Regions from separate parts of the Nonomuraea rosea genome, predicted to be linked through region 1. Evidence: riboswitches for the same ligand, from Rfam matches in the RefSeq annotation. Region 1 holds a riboswitch; each other region holds the start of a gene.
The links. Region 1 has a riboswitch for cyclic di-AMP ahead of ABEA43_RS19430 (C40 family peptidase). Riboswitches for the same ligand answer to the same signal wherever they lie in the genome.
Positions count from the first base shown of each region.

Region 1 (7,695 bases):
GGCGGGGGCGTAGACCACCACGCCGGGCGTGCGGAGCGCGAGGCCGTGCACGAACGACTGGATGCCGCCCGGCCTGGGCGGGAAGTCGTTCGTGACGATGACCACGCCGGCCGCATCGCCCGGCACGGCCCCCGCACCCGCCGCCGTACCCGCCGCCGTACCCGCCTCTGGGCCGGTCGCCGGGCCCGTCGCTGGACCCATTGCCGTACCCGTCACCAGGCCCGTCTCCGCGCCCGCGCCCGCATCCGTGCCCGCATCCGTGCCTGCGCTCGTGCCCGTCCCCGTGCCTGGCGCGGCGCCTGCGACGGCGCTTGTCACGGCACGGGGACGCCGTTCAGCTTGGCCCATGCGCGGGCCATGGCGATGCGCTGAGGGCTGGAGGGATGGGAGGCATAGAGCACATATTCCACCGCATCCGGCGACAAGTCGGAAATATTGGTGACTGCCAGGCGTTTTTGCATCGCGATGAACGTGACCGGGTCCTTCGTCAGGTCGAGCGCGTGCACGTCGGCCCTGGCCTCGATGTGGCGGCTGATCACGTTCTGGGCCGGGCCCAGGATCAGGCCGCCGAGGGTCATCAAGCCCATGACCACGCCGACCGCCCGCGGATCGGTGATCGAGGTGACGCCCGCGCGCCGCCGCATCGGCCCGATCAGCAGATACAGCAGGATCGCGCCCAGCGCCGCGCCCAGCGCGCCGATGAGCGTGCCGTACAGCACGTCGTTGTACTTGGCGTGTCCCAGCTCATGTGCCACGACCAGCTCGACCTCTGACTGCGGAGCCTTGAGCAGTGTGTCGTAGACGACGATCCGGCGCGTGGCGCCGAAGCCGGACACGTACGCGTTGAGCGCCGTCGTCCTGCGCGACGCGTCGGCGACCAGCACGTCCTCGACCGGCACGCCGTCCCGCTCGGCCATCGCCAGCAGGTTCGTCCGCAACGGTCCCTGCTGCATGGAGGTGAAGTCGTTGAACAGCGGCTCGAACACCACCGGATACACGAACGACGCCACCACGGTCAGCGCGAACGCCCCCATCGCGGCCGGGATCCACCAGCGCCTGAACTTGCGGGCCAGCGCCACGAGCGCGAGCAGCATCAGGGCGAGCAGGAACGTCTCGACGCCGATGTTCTTGAGCCGGTCGGCGGCCCAGCCGGCCCAGTCCTGGGTGGACAGGCCGTAGTCGCGCAGCAGCGTCTCGACCCACATGCCGAGCGGCCACCTGATCACCTCGGCGAGCGCGGTGATGACCACGACGCCCAGGATCACCCGCAACCACCAGGGCCCTCTGAGCCTGCCCAGCACAATGGCGCCGAACGGGGTGGCGACGAGCACGCCCGCCACGATGATCGTGAGGCCGAGCGAGAGGTAGCTCGGCAGGGTCGCGGCCGCGTCGAACGCCTGCGACCTGGCGATCTGCTGCCCGCTGAAGTCACGCGCGGGATCGGGCGCTCCGCCGGTCAGCACTCCCCAGGGGGTGCTGAACAAGGCCACCGCCAGGGTCACCAGACCCAGCAGCACCAGCGCCACGGCGGCCTGGCGCCGCAGCCTGGGGTCGTCGGAGCCGTCGCCGCCGGGGCGGCCGTCTCGCTTCACGGACACATCCCCACCATGCCCCCGCTCCGAGCCCTCCGCCCGCGCCCCGCTTCCCTTTCCTCCCGGTACGGCCTCCGTCACCGCGCCCCGGCCCCCGGCCGAACCACGACCGCCCGCCGCACCGACAGCACCGGCGGTGGCATGATCGCCCATGGCACCGGCAGCGCCAGCCTGACCATGACCGCCCGTCGTACCGATAGCATCGGCCGGTCCACGATCGCCCGTCGTACTGACACCGCCTGTCGTAGCGACGCCGCCCGTTGTACCGGAAGCACCGGCCGTTGTACTGGCAGCACCCGCCGTTGTACTGGCAGCACCGGCCGGAGTGGGATCGCCGATCGCACCGTCTTCACCCGCCATCCCGCCGTCGGCGGTCGAGCCGAGATCGCCGGCCGCACCGGCATGGCCTGCTGGAGCGGGCTGGTCCGTTCTCATGGCGGCCACCGCCCCGCCGGGCTCCTCCCCTTCGGGCGCCGAGTCCTCCGTGTCTTGCCGTTCGCTCATCTGCCTCCCCTTCACACGAGCCGTCTACGCGAGCTGATCACGCACGTAGTCGCGCCACCGTGCCGTGAGCGTGGCCGTCGAGAGTCCCCTTGAGGCGAGCGCCCGATCGACGCCGACCGCCTGTGCGGCACGGTAGAGCCCCACCAGGGTCCCCTCACCGAACCGGTCAGCGAGGAAGCGACACGCCAGCCAGGCCTCCTGGTACGCCCGCGCAAGGCGTTCGGGGTCACGCCCGTCCGCCGCGAAAGCCGCAGGTCCGGGCAATTCGCTCGGCAACCGCCCGGCCCGCACCTCAGCCGCCAGCTCGGCGGCGGCGGTCCGCAAGGGGATCCCGGCGTCGCGGTAACCGACGTAGTCGGCGAACCCTTCGTAGAGCCAGACGGGCAGATGATCGGTACCCGCAGCGACATGGGTGAGCTCGTGGGTCAGGACCACGTCCTTGCCCGTGGAGTTGAGCATGGCGAAGAACTCGGGAACGACGATCACCCGCCCGTGATCCGCCACGGCGGCCAGCCCGTCGACCCGCGCCGCCCCGGCCAGCCCGGCGGCCTCCCGGGTGGAGTCCGGTACGACGATCAGCGGACGCACCGGCCGGCCCAGCACGGCGGCGACCCGCCGCCCGGCCTCGTCGGCCCTGCGCGCCAGGTCGTCGAGCGAGCTCTGGCCCGCATGGTGCCCGATGACGACGGACCGCGCGCCCCGCGCGACGACCACGCCTTCACGCCACAGGTCCCGTAGTGCGGGAGGGAGGTCGGGGGGCTCGGGAGCCGAGGAGGGGGCCGCGAAGGCGAGCAACGCCAGGCAGGCCACCAACCCTCGCCTGCTCACCCGCCCCGACACGCTGCCCGATCGTAGCCGCCCAGGACGACTACCCAGCCGCCCTCGCCCGATCCGTCACCACCGACGGTCGAGGGTCGTCACTCGGGATCGTCGCCGGCTGGCCGCCACGCGGGCCATGATCGCCCTCCGATCGCCGCTCACGATCAGCCAGAGCACCCAGTTGACGACGCTCGCCGCGGCCCGGGCTCCAAGGCCGCCCGCGTGACGGGCTGCAGGCCGCCGCGCTGCGGACGTGGCCGTTGCCACCTTGTTGATGTCGCTCGCCGCAGCCCACACTCCGCAGGCCGCCCGCGTGCCGGACTGCAAGCCGCCCTGCGCTGCGGGCGTGGCCGTTGCCACCTTGGCCGGACGATGGCGGAGCTGGGCGACCGTGGGGGCGGTGGCGAGCGTTCCTGCGAAGCCGCTGGGACGCCAGCTGGCTGCCAGCGGCTGTGCGGGTCTTGGCCCAGCGGGCGGGTCTTGGCCCAGCGGGCGGGTCTTGGCCCAGCGGGCGGGTCTTGGCCCAGCGGCTGTGCAGGTCTTGGCCCAGTGGGCGGCGTTGCGGCGGATCATGGGCACCGGTCAGCGGGCGTCTCCCTGGAGGCGCGGACCACGTGCGGTGATTGGCGCGCCCTTGGCTCCGCCGTAAAAAAATAAAATCCGCCGTAAAAAATAAAAAGCGCGAACGCCCCGCCCGGATAACCGGGCGGGGCGGAATCACATGCCGGGACGGACTGCGCCGACGAACGACGACTTGCGCCACCCGCCCAGCTTGTCAATGCGCACCCGTTCGCCTGTCCGTGGCGAATGGATCATCTTGCCCTTGCCGACGTACATGCCCACATGGCCGAGCCCGCTGAAGAACATCAGATCGCCGGGCTTGAGCTTGCGCCACGAGACCTTGTTCCTGGTGCGTGCGAACTGGCTGCTCGCCACGCGCGGGAGCCTGACTCCGGCCTTCTTCCAGGAATACTGGACGAGACCGGAGCAGTCGAACGAACCAGGCCCGGTGCCTCCGTACCTGTACGGATCACCGATCTGGCTCTTGGCCACGGCGACGGCCCTGCGGGCCTTCGCCTGCTGGCGAGCGACCTTGGCGGCCCGTTGCCGGGCGGCCGTGGTCCTCTTCGAGGTCACGGAGGTCACAGCGGTCGAGGTCACGGCGGTGGTCGCCGCCTTGACCGGGAAAGTTCCGACCGATTCGCTCCTCGTCGCCGCCTGAGCCGTGGGGGCATGGAGGACCAAACCTCCGGCCGTCACGGTCATGGTGAGCGCTACGCCACTAAGGGCAAGGCGGGACAGACGGGGGTTGTGCAGGGAGGTAGACAGGATTTCTCCTTGTGTCTTCCACGAACGCCTACCGGGTTAGCTGACGGATTCGGGCCTGGAAGTCGCCCTACGGCGCGATTGGCGCGCCGATTCACCCCTGATCCCTGGGGAATTGGGATCGCTGGGTCCCCGGCTCCGTGCTCCTGGCTGCACGGACTCGGCAGGCCGCCGCCTGATTGATGTGTCGAAATGGGGATATCGACGGCGACCGACGGATTTCTATCTGTCTCACGTCGGGAGGGACCGACGCGGGTTCGCGGCAACATGGCGTGTTCGCCGCGACGCCAGAAGCTACGCCGAAAGGTCAAGGATCAGCAAAGCGGGACTCAGGTTGTAAAGATCAGATACAGGTGTCAGTCAGAGCGGGAACCCCTGCTGGAACACCAGGTTCCGTTATCTAAATGTGACCCTGCTCACACTTCCTGATACACCCGCTTGTCAGGTCCCAAATGTCCCTTTCGTCACAGGCGTACCGCCGTGAGCCTGAGTCCCGTGGGCGGGAGGGCGCCGGAGGCGATACGTTCCCGTTCGATGCGCCACAGCTCGTTCACGAGCTCTGTGCTGCCGTTTGTCAGCTTTCCGCTGATATATCGAGACAAGTACGGCTCCCGCCGCACGTCCCGCACCTCGAACCGCTCGGCGACGGCGGCCAGCATGGCCGCGCCCGTCGCGTGATCCTCGTGCGCCTCCCGCCACCGCTCGGCCGGGTCCCTGCCGGCCTCGCGCGGGAAGTCCGCCAGCCCGCCGGCGGCCAGCAACGACGCCGCATCGTAGAACCAGGCGGCCGCCGCCGCGTCCGCCCAGTCCCACGCGAACTCGTCCAGCACCAGCACCCCACCCTCCCCCAGCAGCTCGGACGCGCGGCCGAGCACGGTTCCAAGCGGGTGCATGTGATGCAGCGACAACGACATGACGACCGCGTCGAACGGCTCGTCGTCGTAGTAATCGGCGAGATCGGCCAGCCGCGCGGGCACCCCCGACGCCCTGGCCGCCGCGACGGCCGCCTCCGAGACGTCGATCGCGGTGACCGCGTGACCCCGCCGCGTCAGCTCGGCGGCCAGCTCGCCGCGCCCGCAACCGGCGTCCAGCACGCGCCGCCCGGTGCCTTGGAGCACCTCATCTAGCCATCTGTCGTAGTCCTTTGTCGTCATATTTCGAGGATGGCGAAGGAGACGTATCAGCACCACTGCAGGTTCGGCATGGAATCCATAAGCTGGGCGCATGCTTGAGATCTGGTCGCTCAAAGTGCTGGCGGAGGTGGGCCGGCTCGGCTCGTTCTCGGCGGCGGCCGAGGAGCTGTCGATGACCCAGCCCGCGGTCTCCCGTCAGATCGCCATGCTGGAGCGGCACACGGGGGTCAGGCTGTTCGAGCGGCTGCCGCGCGGCGTGCGGCCCACCGACGCGGGGCGGGCGGCGCTGGAGCAGGCGGACGAGGTGCTCAAGGGGATGCGGCTGTTCGAGACCCGGTTGCGGGCCTTCGCCGGCGCGGAGGCGGGACGGGTGCGGGTGTCCGCCTTCCCCAGCGCCGCGACGCGCTACCTTCCCGAACGCTTCCGCACGTTCGCGGCCAGCCATCCGGGGGTGGAGCTGTCGATGACGGTGCGGTCCGGCGCCCACGACGCGTGCGCGGCGCTGCTGGACGGGGAGACCGACATCGCCCTGCTGACCGCCTGGGACGACGCGAGCGCACCGGGGATCTCGGTGACGCCGTTGCACGAGGACGAGCTGCTGGTCGCGCTGTCCGCCGCGCATCCGCTCGCCCAGGGGGATCGGGTGCGCCTGCGGGACCTGGCCGACGAGCCGTGGATCGACGGCACGCATCCCGACTGCCTCGGGCCCGTCTCGCAGCTCACGAGCGCGCTGGGGCGCGCGCCCCGGATCAGCCACTTCTGCGACGACTGGAACGGCAGGCAGGGGCTGGTGGCGGCGGGCGTGGGGATCATGTTGTATCCGTCGATCGCCGGGCATTCGTCCGCCCGGCCCGACATCCGACTCCTGCGGCCCTCGCCGCCGCTGCCCTCCCGCGCGGTCCTCGCCGCCGCCCTGCCCCCGGACGGCCGCGCGGCCGCCGTCTCCGCGTTCCTCGCCACACTGACGGCCCCCGCCTGAGTGACGCGCTGGACGGGGCTCAGGCTTGGGGCGCGCCGCTCACGGCCCCTGCGCACAGCACGTACACACTGATCCCGGGTGCCGGGCCGTAATGCGGCCGGCACCCATGGGAAACCGCCTGCGGTCAGAAGGGCGCGGTCATGGGCGGATCGCGCCGACGATGCGGCGGCCGTAGGACGACATCTTGACGACCTTGACGACGTCGCCCGTCTGCGGCGCATGGACAATCTGCCCGTTGCCCGCATAAATGCTGACGTGTCCCAAGCCCTCGCTGAAGATGAGGTCACCCGGCTGCAGCGCGTCGAGCGAGACCTTGCGACTGGCCCCCCACGCCCACTGCTGCCACGTCGTACGCGGCAAGGACACCCCCGCGGCCCGCCACGACGCCTGGGTCAGCCCCGAGCAGTCGTAGCCGCGCGGCCCCGTCCCGCCATAGATGTACGGCTTGCCGACCTGGGCGAACGCGAACCGGAGCACCGCGGCCCCACTCCCCGACGCCGGCCCGGTGTACTTGATGCCGACGCTGTTCGGATTGCCCGGGTTGTACGCCCCGAGCTTGTCCAGCAGCTTCTTCTGCTGGGCGATCAGCTTCTGGATCTCCGAGCGCTCCTTCTCGACCCCGTCGCGCTCCTTGTCGGCCGCCTCCAGCGCCTCTTCCGCGTTGTCGCGCTCGGTCTTCAGCCCGCGGTTCTCCCGATCGAACGCGGCCAGCTTCTCCGCCCGCTCCTGCGACATCTGACCGGTCAACGCCATCCTGGCCAGCAGGTCATCGGGACGATTCGCCCCGACCAGCCCCGGCCACGAGGTGGCGTACTCGCCGAGCTTGTAGCTGTCGACCGCCATGTTGACCACCTGCGTGCGCAGGCTCTCGACCGTTTCCAGCTTGCGCTTGTAGCGGTCGTTCAGCTTCGTGTAGGAGCCCTTGGCCGTCTTGTAGCGCTCGTTCGCCGTGTTGTAGCGGTCGACGACCTTGTCGGCCTTGTCGTTGAGCTTCGCGAGCTTGGCCTTCGCCTGGCCGAGCGTGGGCTTGGGATCAGCGACGGCCGCACCCACCGGAACCAGTACCAGCCCGATCACGAGACCCGTGGCCACCGGCACCCGACCAAACCTCACAGTGTCGCCTCCCAGGGATTATATCTGGGGCGAAATAGTACAGAAGTGGCGGGTGAGGTCCCACCTAAACTTGGCAAATCTCCAGAATTCATAAAAATTTAGGCCCGGCCCAGCCTGCGCAGCAGCAAACCAGACGGAACGGGTCTGGCTCCCATCCGCCGGACGGACTCGGCGACCTCGCGATCCGACGACACCACGGCCATGGCCCGGCCCGGCGGCTCGGCGCGTA
Region 1 covers NZ_BAABDQ010000007.1:224,361-232,055, reverse strand. The annotation lists gene ABEA43_RS19450 (glycosyltransferase family 4 protein) at 1-201, opposite strand, end outside; gene ABEA43_RS19445 (M48 family metallopeptidase) at 315-1,598, opposite strand; gene ABEA43_RS19440 (hypothetical protein) at 1,670-1,795, opposite strand; gene ABEA43_RS19435 (gluzincin family metallopeptidase) at 2,121-2,936, opposite strand; gene ABEA43_RS19430 (C40 family peptidase) at 3,633-4,052, opposite strand; cyclic di-AMP (ydaO/yuaA leader) riboswitch at 4,255-4,417, opposite strand; gene ABEA43_RS19425 (class I SAM-dependent methyltransferase) at 4,706-5,395, opposite strand; gene ABEA43_RS19420 (LysR family transcriptional regulator) at 5,466-6,353, shown strand; gene ABEA43_RS19415 (C40 family peptidase) at 6,492-7,451, opposite strand; gene ABEA43_RS19410 (NYN domain-containing protein) at 7,565-7,695, opposite strand, start outside.

Region 2 (7,695 bases), on a different contig from region 1:
TGCCCCGACTGCGGCTGCTGGCCGTAACCCTGCTGCCCCTGCTGGCCATAGCCCTGCTGGCCGTAGTCCTGCTGCTGGCCGTAGCCAGGCTGGGACTGGGCCTGCTGACCGTAGTCCGGCTGGCCGTAGCCGGGCTGGGACTGAGCCTGCTGGCCGTAGCCCTGCTGGCCCGGCTGGGGCTGCTGCTGGCCATATTGCTGCTGTCCGTAGTCCGGCTGGGACTGCGGCTGTTGCCCGTATTGCTGCTGACCGTAGTCAGGCTGCGACTGGGCCTGCTGGCCGTACTGCTGCTGCCCGTATCCGGGCTGCTGCTGGCCATAGCCCTGCTGACCGTATTGAGGCTGCTGACCTTGCTGCTGCTGCTGCCCGTATCCAGGCTGCTGCTGGCCATAGCCCTGCTGACCGTATGGGGGCTGCTGCCCGTAGGCATCGTCCGCCCGGTAGCCGACCACAGTGACGTCGGGGTCGGGCTCGCCGGGGCGGCGGCCCGTGCCAGGCGCTGGGTTCTCGCCGGATTCGTCCTGTGGATACGGCGGCTGTCCGGTGCTCACCGTGTCACCTCGCTTCGAGTGCGCATGTGGCACGTGTCAGGACACATGCCTGTGCTGCCCAACGTATCGACATAGGTATCAACAATCACCTTTCCATGTGGTCAAGGTCCGCGTCACCCGATGTCAGATGCAGCAGCATGCGGGTGTTGCCCAGGGTGTTCGGCTTCACGTGCTCCAAGTCGAGGAACTCAGCCACACCCTCGTCGTACGAGGCCAGCAGTTCGGCGTAGACCTCGGGCGAGACCGGCGTGCCCTGGATGGGACGGAAACCGTGTCTCGCGAAGAAATCGACCTCAAAAGTCAGACAGAATACACGTCGCAGCCCCAGATCCTTCGCCTGCTGTATCAGCGCCGCGACGATCCGGCGGCCGACGCCCAGCTTGCGGCACGCGGGATCCACCGCGACCGTGCGGACCTCGGCGAGGTCCTCCCAGAGCACGTGGAGCGCGCCGCAGCCGACGACCTGCCCGTCCAGCTCGGCCACCCAGAACTCCTGTACGTCCTCGTACAGCGTCACCGTGGCCTTCTCCAGGAGCCGCGGTCCCGCGCCCGCGTAGGTGTCCACCAGGCGCCTGACCGTCCGCACATCGGGCGTGCGGGCACGCCGGACCACCACCGCGCTCTCCGGCCCAGGTCCGGGCTCCGTCAGTTCGGCCACCTGCTCCATGGCTCTCCAGAGTACAGATCTCATTACGGCTCAGCCCTAACACCCACGTCTCGGCCCATCCTGTTACATCACGTGGCCAGTTGGGCACGGAGGCAGCGCGTTCCTGCGTTCGGCAGATGCAAGGGCAAAGAGGACATAAAGTCGGTTCCGTACGGGAGCGCACGAGATCACCTTGTGACCCTTCAGTTGCGAAACCTCTACAGACTTGGCAGTTCTGGTTGAGCAGGAACCCGGAGTGCATTAGTGTCCAGCGACGATGTTCCCTGTCTATCGCCCGGGAACACGCCCAATTCCCGCAAGGGGAGCCGGGGACCCGCCGGTGGCGCCCTCCAATCGCCACCATTGGGGTGAATCCGAGTCTCTCGGTAGGGCTGCTCCGGCCCGAACCCGTCAGCTAACCCGGTAGGCGTCTTACGAGAGGAGCTGGTTGGTGAAGCGCACGCTCGATCGCGGGGGGAAGTCGGCGGGCAAACACGCCCGCCCGCCAGAACGCGCCCGGCACCCACATCGCCTAGGTGTGGTAAGTCTCACAATCGCCGCGCTGCTGTTCGCCATCCCCGTCGGTTCGGCGTCCGCGGACCCCAAGCCGTCGCTCAACGACATGGCCAAGCAGGTCGAGAAGCTGCACACCGAGATCGAGACGCTGACCGAGCAGTACAACGGCCAGCGGGAGCGGCTCAAGACCGCGAAGAAGGCCTCGGAGTCCGCGCAGAAGACGCTGACCACCAGCGAGGCCGAGGTGACCGCCAAGCGGGCCAAGGCCGTCATGCTCGCCCAGAACGCCTACATCACCGGCGGCATGGGCAAGGCGCTCGCGTTCACCGGCGCCGACGACCCCGATGCCTTCCTCGACCAGGCCGCCACCACGTACGCGCTCGAACAGCAGCAGGGCCAGGAGCTCAACCAGCTCACCAAGGCCATGGACGCCGCCACGCGCGCCAGGGCCGGCGCCAAGACGCGCATCGACGAGGTCCAGAAGATCGTCACCGAGCTCGAGACCAAGCGCGACAAGATCACCACGCTGGTCACCAAGGTCGAGAGCAACCTGTTCAAGCGGGCACTGGGCGAGGCGGGCCGTCCCGGCACCCGCGCCGTGCGCGTCAACCTGCCGATCGTCGGCGGCGGCAAGGCCGCGCAGGCCGCGCGCTGGGCGCTCGGCCAGCAGCTCAAGCCCTACGTCTGGGGCGCGGAAGGCCCGAACTCGTTCGACTGCTCCGGCCTGGTCATGGCCGCCTTCCAGCGGGTCGGCATCTCGCTCCCGCACTACACGGGCGACCAGTGGACGGCGGGCAGGCACATCTCGCGCTCCGAGCTGCGTGCCGGCGACCTCGTGTTCTTCTACAGCGACCTGCACCACGTCGGTATCTACCTGGGTGGCGGCATGATGGTGCACGCCCCCCAGACAGGCGACGTGGTACGGATCGCCTCGATCGAGCGGCGCCCGTTCGCCGGCGCGGTACGCATCGCCGACTGAGCCCCGTCTCGAAACCCGTCGCTAGATCAGCTGGCGGCGGGCCGCCCATGCGACCGCCTCGATCGCCGTGGACACCCCGATGCGATCGCAGATGCCCCGTAACCTCCGGCGTACAGTGCGCCCGCTGATATCCAGACGTCTGCCCACCCGATCAACCGTGACTCCCTTAGCCAGCTCCGCCAGCAACGCCAAATCGGCATGGCTCAGCTCAACGCCTTCAGTGAGCAAATCCATCGGGAGCCCTCCCCCCCAACAGCAGAACTCGGACCGCACAGATGGGCCAAGGCCGCTCCTCGCAGACGGTAAACGCATCCTGGAAAGGTCGTCAAGCGTGACAATCGCTGCTCTTGACGATCGCTATTGACATGATCCGCTATATATGACGTACTCGCCATATGTCGGGACACCTTGGTAAGCCATGAGCGATCCCATTGATCCTCCCGGCGTTCCCGATCCATCAGCAATGAGCCCGGCGGACGTTCTGGGTTTTGATCCGTTCGATCCGGATTTTCTGCGCGAACCATACGCCCGATATAGCGAGATGAGCGCACTCGGCGCGATCTTCAAAACGCGCGGCGGACTGTTCGTCGCGACCACTCACGAGCTCTGCACGGTGCTGCTGCGCGACCCGCGATTCGGCCGAGGAACCGATCCGCTGGACACGGAATCCGCAGGTCAGCCGGTGGAATCGTTCCTATGGATGGACCCGCCCGACCACACCAGGCTGCGGGCGCTGGTCAGCAGGGCCTTCACCCCGCGCATGCTCGAACGCCTCCGCCCGCGCGTCGAGGCGATCACCGCCGAGCTGATCGCGGAGCTGCCGGACGAGGCCGACCTGGTTTCCGGTTTCGCCTACCCGTTGCCCGTCATGGTGATCAGCGAGTTGCTCGGCGTCCCCAAGGAGGACCATGAGCGCTTCCGCGGATGGAGCGAGACGCTCGCCCGCAGCCTTGACCCCATGCTTACAGATGAGCTCATATCGGAAACCGGGCGGGCCAGAAGGGAATTTCGCGACTACTTCCGTGACCTCCTGGAGCTCCGGCGTGAGCGTCCCGGCGACGACCTCCTGAGCGCCCTCGGGCAAGTCGGGGAGCTCACCGAGGCCGAGTTGCTCGCCACATGCGTGCTGCTGCTCGTGGCCGGACACGAGACGACCGTCAACCTCATCGGCAACGGCGTGCTCCATCTGGCCGGGCACGGCCTGCTGGCCCAGGCCGCGGAACGGCCACGGCAGGTGGTCGAGGAGGTGCTCAGGTACGACCCGCCGGTGCAGCTCACGTCCAGGAACGCGCTGGAGGACACGGAGCTGGGCGGCGTACCGCTGCCGAAGGGCACGCCCGTGCTCGCGCTGATAGGCGCGGCCAATCGCGACCCGGCGGTCTTCCCCGATCCCGCACGCTTCGACGTGACCCGCGATCCCGGCCGGCACCTCGCCTTCGGCCTCGGGATCCACTTCTGCCTGGGGGCGACGCTGGCCAGGATGGAGGGCGAGATCGCGCTGTCCGCGCTGGCCGCCGCGGCGCCCGGCCTGGAGCTCGCCGACCCGGCGCCGCCGTACAAGGCGAACATGGTGCTGCGCGGGCTGGCCACCCTCCCCGTGCGGCTCAGGCGGTAGGGCACACGCGAAAGCCCTCCCCGTGCGGCTCAACCGGTAGAGCACACGCGAAAGCACGCGGAAGCCCGCCGCACGCGCGTGCGGCGGGCTTCCTGAACGCGTCAGTGCGTCGGCTTGACCAGCGGGAACAAGATCGTCTCCCGGATGTTCTTGCCGGTGAACGCCATGATCATCCGGTCGATGCCGGCCCCCATGCCACCCGTGGGCGGCATGGCGTATTCGAGCGCCTGCAGGAAGTCCTCGTCGAGCTGCATGGCCTCCAGGTCGCCACCCGCGGCGAGCAATGACTGCTCGACCAGCCGGCGGCGCTGCTCGATCGGGTCGACCAGCTCGGAGTAGGCGGTGCCCAGCTCCGTGCCGAACCCGATCAGGTCCCACTTCTCCGTCAGCAGCGGGTTGTCGCGGTGCTGGCGGGTCAGCGGCGAGGTCTCCAGCGGGTAGTCCATGACGAACGTGGGCTGGACGAGCGTGTGCTCGACGAGCGCCTCGAAGATCTCCTGCACGACCTTGCCGGATCCCCACTTCGGGTCCCAGTGGATCTCGCGGCGATCGGCGATCTTACGCAGCTCCTCCAGCGAGGTCGCGGTCGTGATCTCCTCGCCGACGGCCTCGGACACCGCGCCGTAGAGCGTGATGCGCGGCCACTCGGGGATGCCGAGATCGACCTCCACGCCGTCGTGGACGACCACGGAGGTGTCGAGGGCGGCCACGACCGCCTTCTGGTACATCCGCTGGGTCAGGTCGGCCATGTCGCTGTAGTCGAGATAGGTGCCGTAGGCCTCGACCATGGTGAACTCGGGGTTGTGCGTGGAGTCCGCGCCTTCGTTGCGGAAGTTGCGGTTGATCTCGAAGACCTTCTCGATGCCGCCGACCACGAGCCGCTTGAGGTAGAGCTCGATCGCGATGCGGAGGTAGAGGTCCATGTCGTAGGCGTTGATGTGGGTCTTGAAGGGCCTGGCCGTGGCGCCGCCGTGAATCGGCTGCAGCATCGGCGTCTCGACCTCGAGGTAGCCCTCCTCGTGCCAGAAGTCGCGCACCGCGCGCACGGTGGCGCTGCGGACGCGGGCCATCTTCCTGGCCTCGTCGTTGACGATGAGGTCGACGTAGCGCTGGCGGACCCGCGCCTCGGGGTCGGTGAGACCGACGTGCTTCTCCGGCAGCGGGCGCAGGCACTTGGCGGTGATCTGCCAGCTGTCGGCCAGGATCGACAGCTCGCCCCTGCGCGAGGTGATGACCTCACCGGTCACGCCGACGTGGTCGCCCAGGTCGACGTCGCGCTTCCAGCTCGCCAGCGACTCCTCGCCGACCTTGTCGAGGGAGATCATGACCTGCAGGTCGGCACCGCCGTCGCGCAGGCTGGCGAAGCAGAGCTTGCCGCCCACGCGGTTGAGCATGACGCGGCCCGCGACCGCGACCGTGTCGCCGGTGGCGGTGTCGGGCTCCAGGCCCTGGTATTTCTCCCTGACCTCGGTGTTGGTGGCCGTACGGGGGAAATTCACCGGGTAAGGATCGACGCCCTCACTGCGAAGGCGGTCGAGCTTCTCCCTCCGGATGCGCATCTGCTCGGGAAGTTCGTCGCTCACAACATCAAAGAGTAGGGGATATGGCGAACTGCAAGGGCTGGTCGGTCTCCTGCAACAGCGCTGCAATCGCCCTCGCTTACTAATTTCTTACGAGCTCAGGGGGGAGCCGGTAGGGAACCGGCCCATGGGGAGCTCTAGGAGAGAAATGTTCAAGAAGATCGCGACAGGCATCCTCGCCGTCGCCGCGACCAGCGCAGTGGCCATGTCGCTTCCTGCCGCGGCCTACGCCAGCGAGCCCCACTACGACGACTACTCCGACTACTGGGGCCCCGTCTTCGCCAAGCACCACCAGGCCAAGGCCCAGGGCTGGGTCGGCGTCAACTGGGACCACGACGGCGAGTCGAACGAGGTCACGGTCCGCGGCCGGCTCTACGACCTGGACAACCGCAGCTACGACGAGGGCGGCAAGTGCGCATTCGTGAAGTTCGAGGCCAGCGACTTCGACGAGGACTGGTCGCAGGTCTACAGCAAGAAGTACTGCGGCTTCCCCGGCTACAAGAAGTTCTCCTTCCAGGAGAACGACGTCTTCAGCATCCGCGTGAAGGTCTGCCAGATCGGCCAGCACAGCAACTACCCGACGAAGTGCGGCCGCTGGGAGTACCTCTACACCGCCGAAAGCGAGTAACGGCGCCTATCTGCGCAAGCGGCCCTCCATCCGAGCGGGGGGCCGCTTGTTCATGTCACGTTCCTGTTGTAGATCAGCCGCAGCCCGATGAGGGTCAGCCACGGCTCGTGCACGTCGATCGAGCGCGACTCGCCCACGACCAGCGCCGCGTGCCCGCCGGTGGCCACCACGGTCACCTCGTCGGGGTCGTCGGCCAGCTCCGCCGCCATCCGCTCGACGATGCCGTCCACCTGGCCGGCGAATCCGTAGATGATGCCGGCCTGCAGCGCCTCGACGGTGTTCTTCGCGATCACCGAGCGCGGCCTGACGAGCTCGACCTTGTGCAGCTGCGCTCCCGCGGCGGCCAGGGCGTCCACCGAGATCTCGATGCCGGGGGCGGTCACCGCGCCGACGTATTCGCCCTTCGCGGACACCGCGTCGAACGACGTCGCCGTCCCGAAGTCCACCACGATGCACGGGCCGCCGTACTGGTCGATGGCGGCCAGCGAGTTCACGATGCGGTCGCTGCCGACCTCCTTGGGGTTGTCCATGCGCACGGGCACGCCGGTGCGGATGCCGGGCTCCACGATCACCGCGTTCACGTCGCCGTAGTAGCGGCGGCACATCTCGCGCATCTCGTTCAGCACGCTCGGCACGGTGGAGCAAATGGCGATGCCGTCGATGTCGGTCCCCTTGAGCAGCGGCGACTGGGTCAGCAGCCCCTGGAGAACGACCGCGATCTCGTCGGCGGTGCGGCGGGCGTCGGTGGCCAGCCTCCAGTGCTCGATGACATCCTCGCCCTCGAACAGCCCCAGCACCGTGTGCGTATTTCCGACGTCGATCGTGAGCAGCATTAATTACCCCCGCAGATCCAGTGCGATGTCAAGGGCCGGCGCTGAGTGCGTTAGCGCTCCCACCGCAAGGTAGTCAACGCCAGTTTCGGCCACATCACGAGCCGATTCCAAGGTCAATCCCCCGCTCGCTTCAAGCGCAACCCTGTTTTTAGCCCGATTCTTCGTGATTTGTACGGCACGAGCTGTGTCCTCGATGGTGAAGTTGTCCAGCAGGATCTCCTCGGCCCCCTGTTCCAGCACGGGCTCCAGCTGGTCCAGCCGGTCGATCTCCACCTCGATCGGCAGGTCGGGGTAGCGCTCCCGCACCGCCATGAACGCCTCGGCCACGCCACCCGCGGCCACCACGT
Region 2 covers NZ_BAABDQ010000004.1:294,480-302,174, reverse strand. The annotation lists gene ABEA43_RS12400 (RDD family protein) at 1-551, opposite strand, end outside; gene ABEA43_RS12395 (amino-acid N-acetyltransferase) at 637-1,218, opposite strand; cyclic di-AMP (ydaO/yuaA leader) riboswitch at 1,492-1,643, shown strand; gene ABEA43_RS12390 (C40 family peptidase) at 1,736-2,692, shown strand; gene ABEA43_RS12385 (LuxR C-terminal-related transcriptional regulator) at 2,714-2,926, opposite strand; gene ABEA43_RS12380 (cytochrome P450) at 3,234-4,307, shown strand; gene lysX (bifunctional lysylphosphatidylglycerol synthetase/lysine--tRNA ligase LysX) at 4,409-5,890, opposite strand; gene ABEA43_RS12370 (hypothetical protein) at 6,036-6,515, shown strand; gene ABEA43_RS12365 (type III pantothenate kinase) at 6,566-7,348, opposite strand; gene ABEA43_RS12360 (L-aspartate oxidase) at 7,352-7,695, opposite strand, start outside.
Region 2: it holds a riboswitch for cyclic di-AMP, as region 1 does, so the genes downstream of both, ABEA43_RS12390 (C40 family peptidase) here and ABEA43_RS19430 (C40 family peptidase) in region 1, are expected to answer to the same signal.

Region 3 (7,695 bases), on a different contig from region 1:
ATCACCAGGCCCGCGAGCCCGCCGACCAGCGAGTTGTCCGGGCCGATGATCGCGTTCTGCACGACGTTGCTCATCAGCAGCATGACGACCAGGTCGAAGTTGTTGAGCTGGGCGATGCCGCGCTTGCCGGCGATCCGCAGCAGGGCCGCCACGGTGAGATAGACGGCGACGGTCCTGACCGCCTTGTCGGCGAGCGACACCCCGGCGTCGAACAGGTCCCCATCGACGAACGGGAGACCGGCGAGCGGGAGGCCGGCGAGCGGGAGGCCGGCGAGCGGGAGGCCGGCGAACGGGAGACCGGCGAGCGGGAGGTCGCTCAGTGAGAGGTCGCTCAGTGAGAGGCCGCTCAGTGAGAGGCCGCTCAGTGAGAGGTCGCTCAGTGAGAGGCCCGCTGCGAACAGGCCGTCGCTCATCGGCGCCTCATCGCCGCCGGAGCTTCGCCGTCAGCCCGAGGTCCTCGACGCACCGCCCGAGCCCGAGCGCCAGGGACTCCAGCGGCCGCTCCGACCTGCGTACCGGCATGCACAGCGCGGCTCGCAGCCGCCGCCCGAGCCCCCGCAGCAACGCGCCGCCCCCCACCAGCACCGCGCCGCGCTCCCCGAGGTCGGCGGTCAGCTCGGCGGGGCAGCGCTCCACCGTCTCCACCGCCGCCCGCACGATGGCCTCGACCGGCTGCCGGGTCGCCTCGTAGATCCCCTGTACGGGCAGCGGCACCGATCGCTCCCGCCCGGTGTCGGGATCGCGGCCGCGCACCGTCACCTGGCGGTCCAGCGGCTTCCACTCAGTGCCCGCCGCCCGCTTGGCCGACTCGGCCTCGATCTCGTCGATCAGCAGCCCGTACTCGGACTCGACCAGGCGCACGATCGCCCGGTCCATGGCGTGGCCGCCGCCGGGCACCGTCGTGGCCGCCACCACGGCCTCGCCCGACAGCACCGCGATCCTGGTGGAGTCGCGGCCGATGTCGAGCACCATGTGCCCGGCGCACTCCTTGACCGCCAGGCCCGCCCCGAGCGCCGCCGCCAGCGCGTGCGGGATCATGATGATCCCCCTGGCCTCCGCCTCGTACGCCACGTCCCGCAGCACCTTGCGCTCGATCGGGGTGGAGTCGTCGGGCAGCGCCATGACCATGCGCGGCCGGGAGAACGGATGCCAGTGCACCTTGCGGATGAAATGCCGGATCATGCGCCTGGCCAGCTCACCGTCGACCGGCAGCCCGCCGCTGACCGGCCAGCACGTCTCGCCGCCGGTGCCGGCGGCCGCCTCGGCGCCGTACCCGATGACCTTGCCCGTACGGAGGTCGCGCATGATGACCGAGGGCTCGTCGAGCACGATGCCCTTGCCCCTGATGTAGATCCGCGTGCTCGCGCCGCCCAGGTCGAGCGCCAGATCGCGTCCCAGGAGGCTCATCGCGGGACCGGGGGTTTGACCGTCATGCCGGGTTTCATATCCGGGGCCGTTTCAACGCAACACCAGGAACGGAACGGTTCCCCTTTACCTCCGCGCACTCCTCCACCGGCGTCGGCGTAGGTTGGCTGCCGGCGGCGTCAGATCCCGGGAGGTTCAGCTCGTGCTCGACTACGACCTCGAGGCCGGCCGTTACGACGAGACCCGCGGCGGGCCCGCGCGCGCCAGGGCCGCCGCCGACGCCGTGCGCGGCCTGGTGCCCGGCGGCACGCTGCTCGACGTGGCCTGCGGCACCGGTCTGGTGACCAGGGAGCTGGCCAGGCGCGGGCTGCGGGTGCTCGGCGTGGACGCCGCCGCGGGGATGGCCCGGCTGGCCGCCGGGCGCGTCGACGTGGTGCGCGGGGACGGCCGGGCGCTGCCCGTACGCGACGGGTGCGTCGACGCGGTCACCACGATCTGGCTGCTGCACCTGCTCGACGACGCCCGCCTGGTGATCGCGGAGGCCGCTCGCGTGCTGCGGCCCGGCGGCGTGTTCGTGACGACCGTGGACAAGCGGGCCGCGCACGGGCCCGGTGGCCGCGCCGAGCCCGCCGACCGCTCGGCCCTGGTCGTCGAGGAGACGGCCAGGCACGGGCTGCGGCCATCCGGCGAGTCCGGTTTCGTGGGCCTTGGCCAGGGCGGCGCGGGCCCCGACCCGGTGTTCCGCCTCCTCGCCTTCAGGAGGGCATGAGAAGCGGCAGGGTCAGGCGCGCCTGAGGTCGGTCAGGGTCAGGCGCGTCTGAGGTCGGTCAGGGTCAGGCGCGCCTGAGGTCGGTCAGGGTCAGGCGCGTCTGAGGTCGGTCAGGGTCAGGCGCGTCTGAGGTCGGGAAGGGTCAGGCGCGTCTGAGGTCGGTCAGGGTCTCGTCGGCCCATTCGATGCTGGTGCGGGCCTGGCGCAGGCCCAGCTCCAGCGCGTATCTGCCGAGAGCCTGGCCGTGCCCGGGCTGGCACTCCAGCACCGCCAGCCGTGCCTCGAAGCCGGCCCTGATCCGCTCCATCACCGCGATGGCCTGCTTCCGGTCGAGCAGCGGGAGCAGGAACGCCTGGAGCGCCACCTCGCTGCGCACGGTCACCGAGGGCTGGTGCTCCGTCAGCCACGTGCGCAGCTCGTGCGTCCCCTCAGGGGTGATCGTGTAGATCTTGCGCCCTCTCGCGCCCTCCGACTCGACCGCGACCAGCCCGTCGGCGGCCATCTTCACCAGCTCCGGGTAGATCTGCGTGTGCCCGGCCTGCCAGACGTGGTTGAGCGAGTGCTCGAACTTCTTGGCCAGGTCATAGCCGCTGGCCGGGCCCGCACCTGACAGCAACCCGAGCAACGCGATCCGCAGGGACATGTCCGCCAGCATACCGAAGACTTGACATGTCAGAGCTTACAGGTGACTCTTCACAGGTGACTACTGACATGAAGCCGCGAGGCAACGGGCTTGTGCTCATGGCCGTGCTCGGCGGGATGTTCCTGGCGATGCTCGACCAGACGATCGTCGGCACGGCGCTGCCGCGCATCACGACCGAGCTGGGCGGCACCACCCTTTACACCTGGGTGGTGACGGCCTACCTGCTCACCTCCACGGTGACCGTGCCGCTCTACGGCAGGCTGTCCGACCAGCACGGCAGAAAGCCCCTGCTGCTCGTCGGGATGGTGGTGTTCGTGGCGGGCTCGGCGCTGTGCGGGGTGGCGCAGGACATGGTGCAGCTCATCGCGTTCCGCGCGATCCAGGGGCTCGGCGCGGGCGCCCTGCTGCCGCTGTCGATCGCGCTGGTGATGGAGATGTTCCCGGCCGGCTCGAACGGGGCCCGCGTCCAGGGCGCGCTCGGCGGCGTGATGGGGCTGACGTACCTGGCGGGGCCGTTCCTCGGCGGGTTGTTCACCGACCATGCGAGCTGGCGGTGGGCCTTCTACGTGAACGTGCCGCTCGGCGTGATCCTTATCGCGATCGTGGCGCTGCGACTGCCGCGGAGGCCGGGCGTGGGCGGCGGCCGGCCCGACTACGCGGGCATCGCGGTGTTCACCGTGGCCATCAGCGCGCTGCTGCTGGGGCTGACGGAGAAGGGGATCGACGGCCACACCTGGACCGACGCGGCCGTGGCTGGGCCGATCGTGCTCGCGCTGGCGCTGCTGGTGGTGTTCGTGCTGGTCGAGCGGCGGGCGGCCAGTCCGATCATGCCTTTGCACCTGTTCGGCAGCCGCACGTACACCCTGGTGAACCTGACCTCGTTCAGCACGGCCTTCTGCATGTACGCCGGAGTCGTCTTCCTGCCGCGCTACTTCCAGGAGGCCCTGGGGGTCAGCGCCACCGAGTCCGGGCTGCGGATCTACCCGATGATGCTGGCGATGGTGGCGGGCAGTGTCCTCATGGGCGCGCTCATGTCCAGGACCAAGGTCTACAAGCCGTGGCTGGTCGGCGCGCCGTTCCTGCTCGCCGCCGGAGCCCTGCTCTGCCTGAACCTGACCCTGGACACCGGCGGCGTGGCCCTGGCGGTCTGGATGTTCCTGCTGGGGCTCGGGATGGGCCCGATGCTGTCGGGGCTCACGGTGGCCGCCCAGCAGTCGGTCGAGCCGCAGTACATCGGCACCGCCTCGGCGAACCTCACCTTCTTCCGGCAGATCGGCGGCTCGGTCGCGCTGGCCGTGGGCGGCACCCTCTACACCTCGACCGTCACCGCGGAGGCCCCCGTGCACGGCCTGGCCGCCGCGCACGCCTCCGCGGCGGCCGCGGTCATCCCGTCGCTCGGGGTCGTGGGGGCCTTGATCGCGCTGTTGGCGCTGGTCGCGATGCCGGGCAGGCGGCTGGAGATCCCCGCCACGCCGCAGAGCAAGGTCGAGGCCGGTTTCGCGTCATAACCGGCGTCGTGCGAAGCTGTGATTGTCCCCAAGACCACGGAGGTCCTCATGGCTGAAACACCGGAGCCGGAAATCGACGAAACTCCCGAGGACGAGATGAAGCGCAAGTTCCGGGAGGCGCTGGATCGCAAGCGCAACCAGTCCGCCGGTGCGGACGCTGGTGGCAGGGGCGGCGACCCATCGAAGATCCACGGGGCGCACGGTCCAGCTGCGAGTAAAAGACCGTTCAGGCGCAAGAGCGGCGGCTGAGGCTGGAATCAGCAGGGGGTACGGCAACGCCGTGCCCCCTTTTCTCTTTACCTGGCTAGGTAGATCTTCGCCCGATTCATGACGATGTGTTTGCGTTTGTCCGGAATTCGTGGTTACAGTGTTGAACCGTTACCAGCCGGTGGCGTGGACCTTACCCAGGAGGGACCAGCCGGCTGGCGCCGAATCCCGATCCGTCGGGAACCGGGGACCCATTGCAATTGGGGTGAGTCCGACCTCGTGTCGGTAGGGCATCTCCACGCCCGAACCCGTCAGCTAACCCGGTAGGCGAGATGGAGAGGACACCTTTCACCGCCATGCAAGAACGCGTCATACCCCCAGACAGAGTAGTGCCGGCCGCCCGCTGAGCGACCGCATTCCCCCCGGCTCTTTCCGCGCTCTCGCGTAGCGATTTCGCCAGGCGTCCTGCTCTGCTGCGCCTTTTCCTAGCGAGCGCATTCCCCCTGTCCCCTCGCGAAGGACTTCAATTCTTCATGTCTCGATCTGGCCTGCGTGCCCTCGTCCTGCTCACTGCCTCCGCCGTCGGCGCGCTGACCATCGCCGGCACCGCGGCCCACGCCGACTCCGACACGGACCGCGTCATGCTCAAGGGCTCGACCACGGCGTCGTACTTCTGGGACGACTCCTCCGGCCGCGCCGGTGACACCGGGCTGCCCGCCAGCGGCAAGCCCATGCAGAAAGGTCTGGCCGCCAGCCCGAGCTGGCCGCTGCTGACCGAGGGTTACGTGGTCTACAAGGGCAAGAGAATGCCCTTCTTCGTCGGCGACCGCGGCCCGGGCGAGCCCTCCAACCGCGGCGTCATGCTGGACCTCGACGCCAAGACCTTCGCCGAGCTGACCGGCGGCCGGTTCAACTCCAGCACGCTCGGCGTGGACGGCGTCGGCGGCGAGGGCCACATCGAGGTCGACTACGTCATCACCAAGTGGGGCGAGGGCGTGGGCAAGAAGAACTACCCCGTCGCCTTCTCGACCGGCGCCTGGTCCGAGCGCGACAGCAGCCCGGCCACGCCCCCGAAGGCCGATGAGCCCGCCCAGGGCGGCAGGTCCGTCCCGGCCGACGAGAACGCGGACGGCTGGCTCACCAAGGGCGACTCCAAGGCCACGGAGTCCGGCGAGGAGTCGGACGACACCGTGGGCACCACCATCCTGGCCGGCGCCCTGGCGGCGGCGGGCGGCGGCGTGGTGCTCGGCGGCGAGCGCATCCGCACCCTCCTCAGGTCCCGGATGCACTGAGCGAAGCTTTACTGACCGGAACCAGAATGTCATTCTGGTTCTCGTGACCACCCGCGTAGCCGTAAACGGCATCGAAATCGCCTACGAGAGCTTCGGCTCACCGGCAGGGCGGCCCCTGCTGCTCATCATGGGCCTCGGAGCCCAGCTCATCCACTGGGACGAAGAGCTCTGCGAGCTCCTGGCCGAGCAGGGACACCACGTCGTACGGTTCGACAACCGCGACGCCGGCCTGTCCACGCACTTCCACGACGCAGGCGTCCCCACGACGGGGGCGCCGTCGTCGTATCTGCTGGACGACCTGGCGGACGACGCCGCCGCGCTGATGGACGCCCTCGGCTGGCCGGCCGCGCACGTGGTGGGCGCCTCCATGGGCGGGATGGTCGCCCAGACGCTCGCCATCCGGCATCCGGCACGCGTGCTGACCCTGACCTCGATCATGTCCACCCCCGGCCCGTCGATCGCCCCGCCGACCGAGGCCGCGACCGCCGTGCTGATGACCAGGCCGCCCGCCGACCGCGCGGCCGTGCTGGCGCAGGCGGTGAAGACCTGGTCCATCATCGGCTCACCCGGCTACGACCTGGACCACGAGCGGATCTCCGCGCTGGCCGGGCTGGCCTACGACCGGTGCTTCGACCCGGCGGGCACCGCCAGGCAGCTGGCCGCCATCATGGCCTCGGGCGACCGTACGGCGATGCTGGCCGGCGTGGCCGTGCCCACCCTGGTCCTGCACGGGGAGGCCGACCAGCTCGTCCCGATCGCGGGCGGCCGGGCCACGGCGGCGGCCGTTCCTGGCGCCCGGCTGGTCACCTATCCGGGCATGGGGCACGATCTGCCGCGCCAGCTCTGGCCGGACTTCGTCGCCGAGATCACCAAGCTCACCAGCCCCTGATCCTGTGCCGTGGCCGCCCCGATCGGGGCGGCCACGCCGCGGTCAAACCTCCAGCTTCTCCTCGATGCCGCGTAGCTGGTGCCTGGCCAGCGCCAGGTTCGCGCGCGATCGATCGAGCGCCAGGTAGAGGAACAGCCCCTTGCCGCTGCGCCCGGTGATGGGCCGGATGATGTGGTACTGCTGGCCCAGCGTGATCAGGATGTCCTCGATGTTCTCCTTGAGGCCCAGCGAGTCCATCGTGCGGAGCTTGGCCTTGACCACCTCCGTGTTGCCCGCGGCGGCGACCTGGAGGTCCAGATCCTTGGAGCCGCCGAGCGCGCCCAGCGCCATGCCGCTGCCGTGATCGACGATCGCGGCTCCGATCGAGCCGTCGATCGTCATCATCTCCTTGAGGGATACGTCCATGCCCGCCATGTCTCCTGCCTTTCTGTCGGGGATGGTCAGTGCTTGCGTGCTGCGACGGCGGCCACTCCGGCAGCCGTCTTCCTGCCCTCCAGCCGCAGCAGCCCGACGTTCGTGCCGGGCCCGGCCAGGACTGTGAGGACGATGGTGGGGCCGGCGGCGTAGAAGGCCACGAAGCCGGCGGTGCCGGAGACGAGCGTCTCTTCCAGCGCGCCCTGTCCGGTCATGGTCAGCATCCGCCGGCTCATCGCGAGCAGCGCCGCCGACAGCGCCGCGGCCTGCTCGCCGCCTTCTGCGCCGAGGTCGCAGGCGATCGGCAGGCCGTCGACGGTGCAGGCGACGCTCCCGGTCACGTCCGGCGTGCGTTCGCGCAGGAGCGACATCTCCTCCAGAACTTCTTTCCGTAGCTCCATCGATGGCCTCCTCCTGAGCGAGAGGAACCTCACGACAGCTCCTCGAGAGCCTTCTTCAGCCGCAGTAGCAGCGCGATATCGGATGGGTCGCCCGTCATGGCCGGGCTGAATCCCGGCCGGGCGGCACCGGGTTCGTGCGGCGGATGCGCGTACGCCCGTCGCTCCCGCTGGGGCAGGATCTCTCCCGCCGCAGCGCCGTCCTGGTCC
Region 3 covers NZ_BAABDQ010000006.1:237,005-244,699, reverse strand. The annotation lists gene ABEA43_RS17630 (DUF421 domain-containing protein) at 1-413, opposite strand, end outside; gene ABEA43_RS17625 (rod shape-determining protein) at 421-1,407, opposite strand; gene ABEA43_RS17620 (class I SAM-dependent methyltransferase) at 1,568-2,134, shown strand; gene ABEA43_RS17615 (PadR family transcriptional regulator) at 2,277-2,777, opposite strand; gene ABEA43_RS17610 (MDR family MFS transporter) at 2,834-4,285, shown strand; gene ABEA43_RS17605 (DUF5302 domain-containing protein) at 4,334-4,534, shown strand; cyclic di-AMP (ydaO/yuaA leader) riboswitch at 4,702-4,837, shown strand; gene ABEA43_RS17600 (hypothetical protein) at 5,026-5,784, shown strand; gene ABEA43_RS17595 (alpha/beta fold hydrolase) at 5,828-6,673, shown strand; gene ABEA43_RS17590 (hypothetical protein) at 6,716-7,087, opposite strand; gene ABEA43_RS17585 (roadblock/LC7 domain-containing protein) at 7,114-7,488, opposite strand; gene ABEA43_RS17580 (hypothetical protein) at 7,518-7,695, opposite strand, start outside.
Region 3: it holds a riboswitch for cyclic di-AMP, as region 1 does, so the genes downstream of both, ABEA43_RS17600 (hypothetical protein) here and ABEA43_RS19430 (C40 family peptidase) in region 1, are expected to answer to the same signal.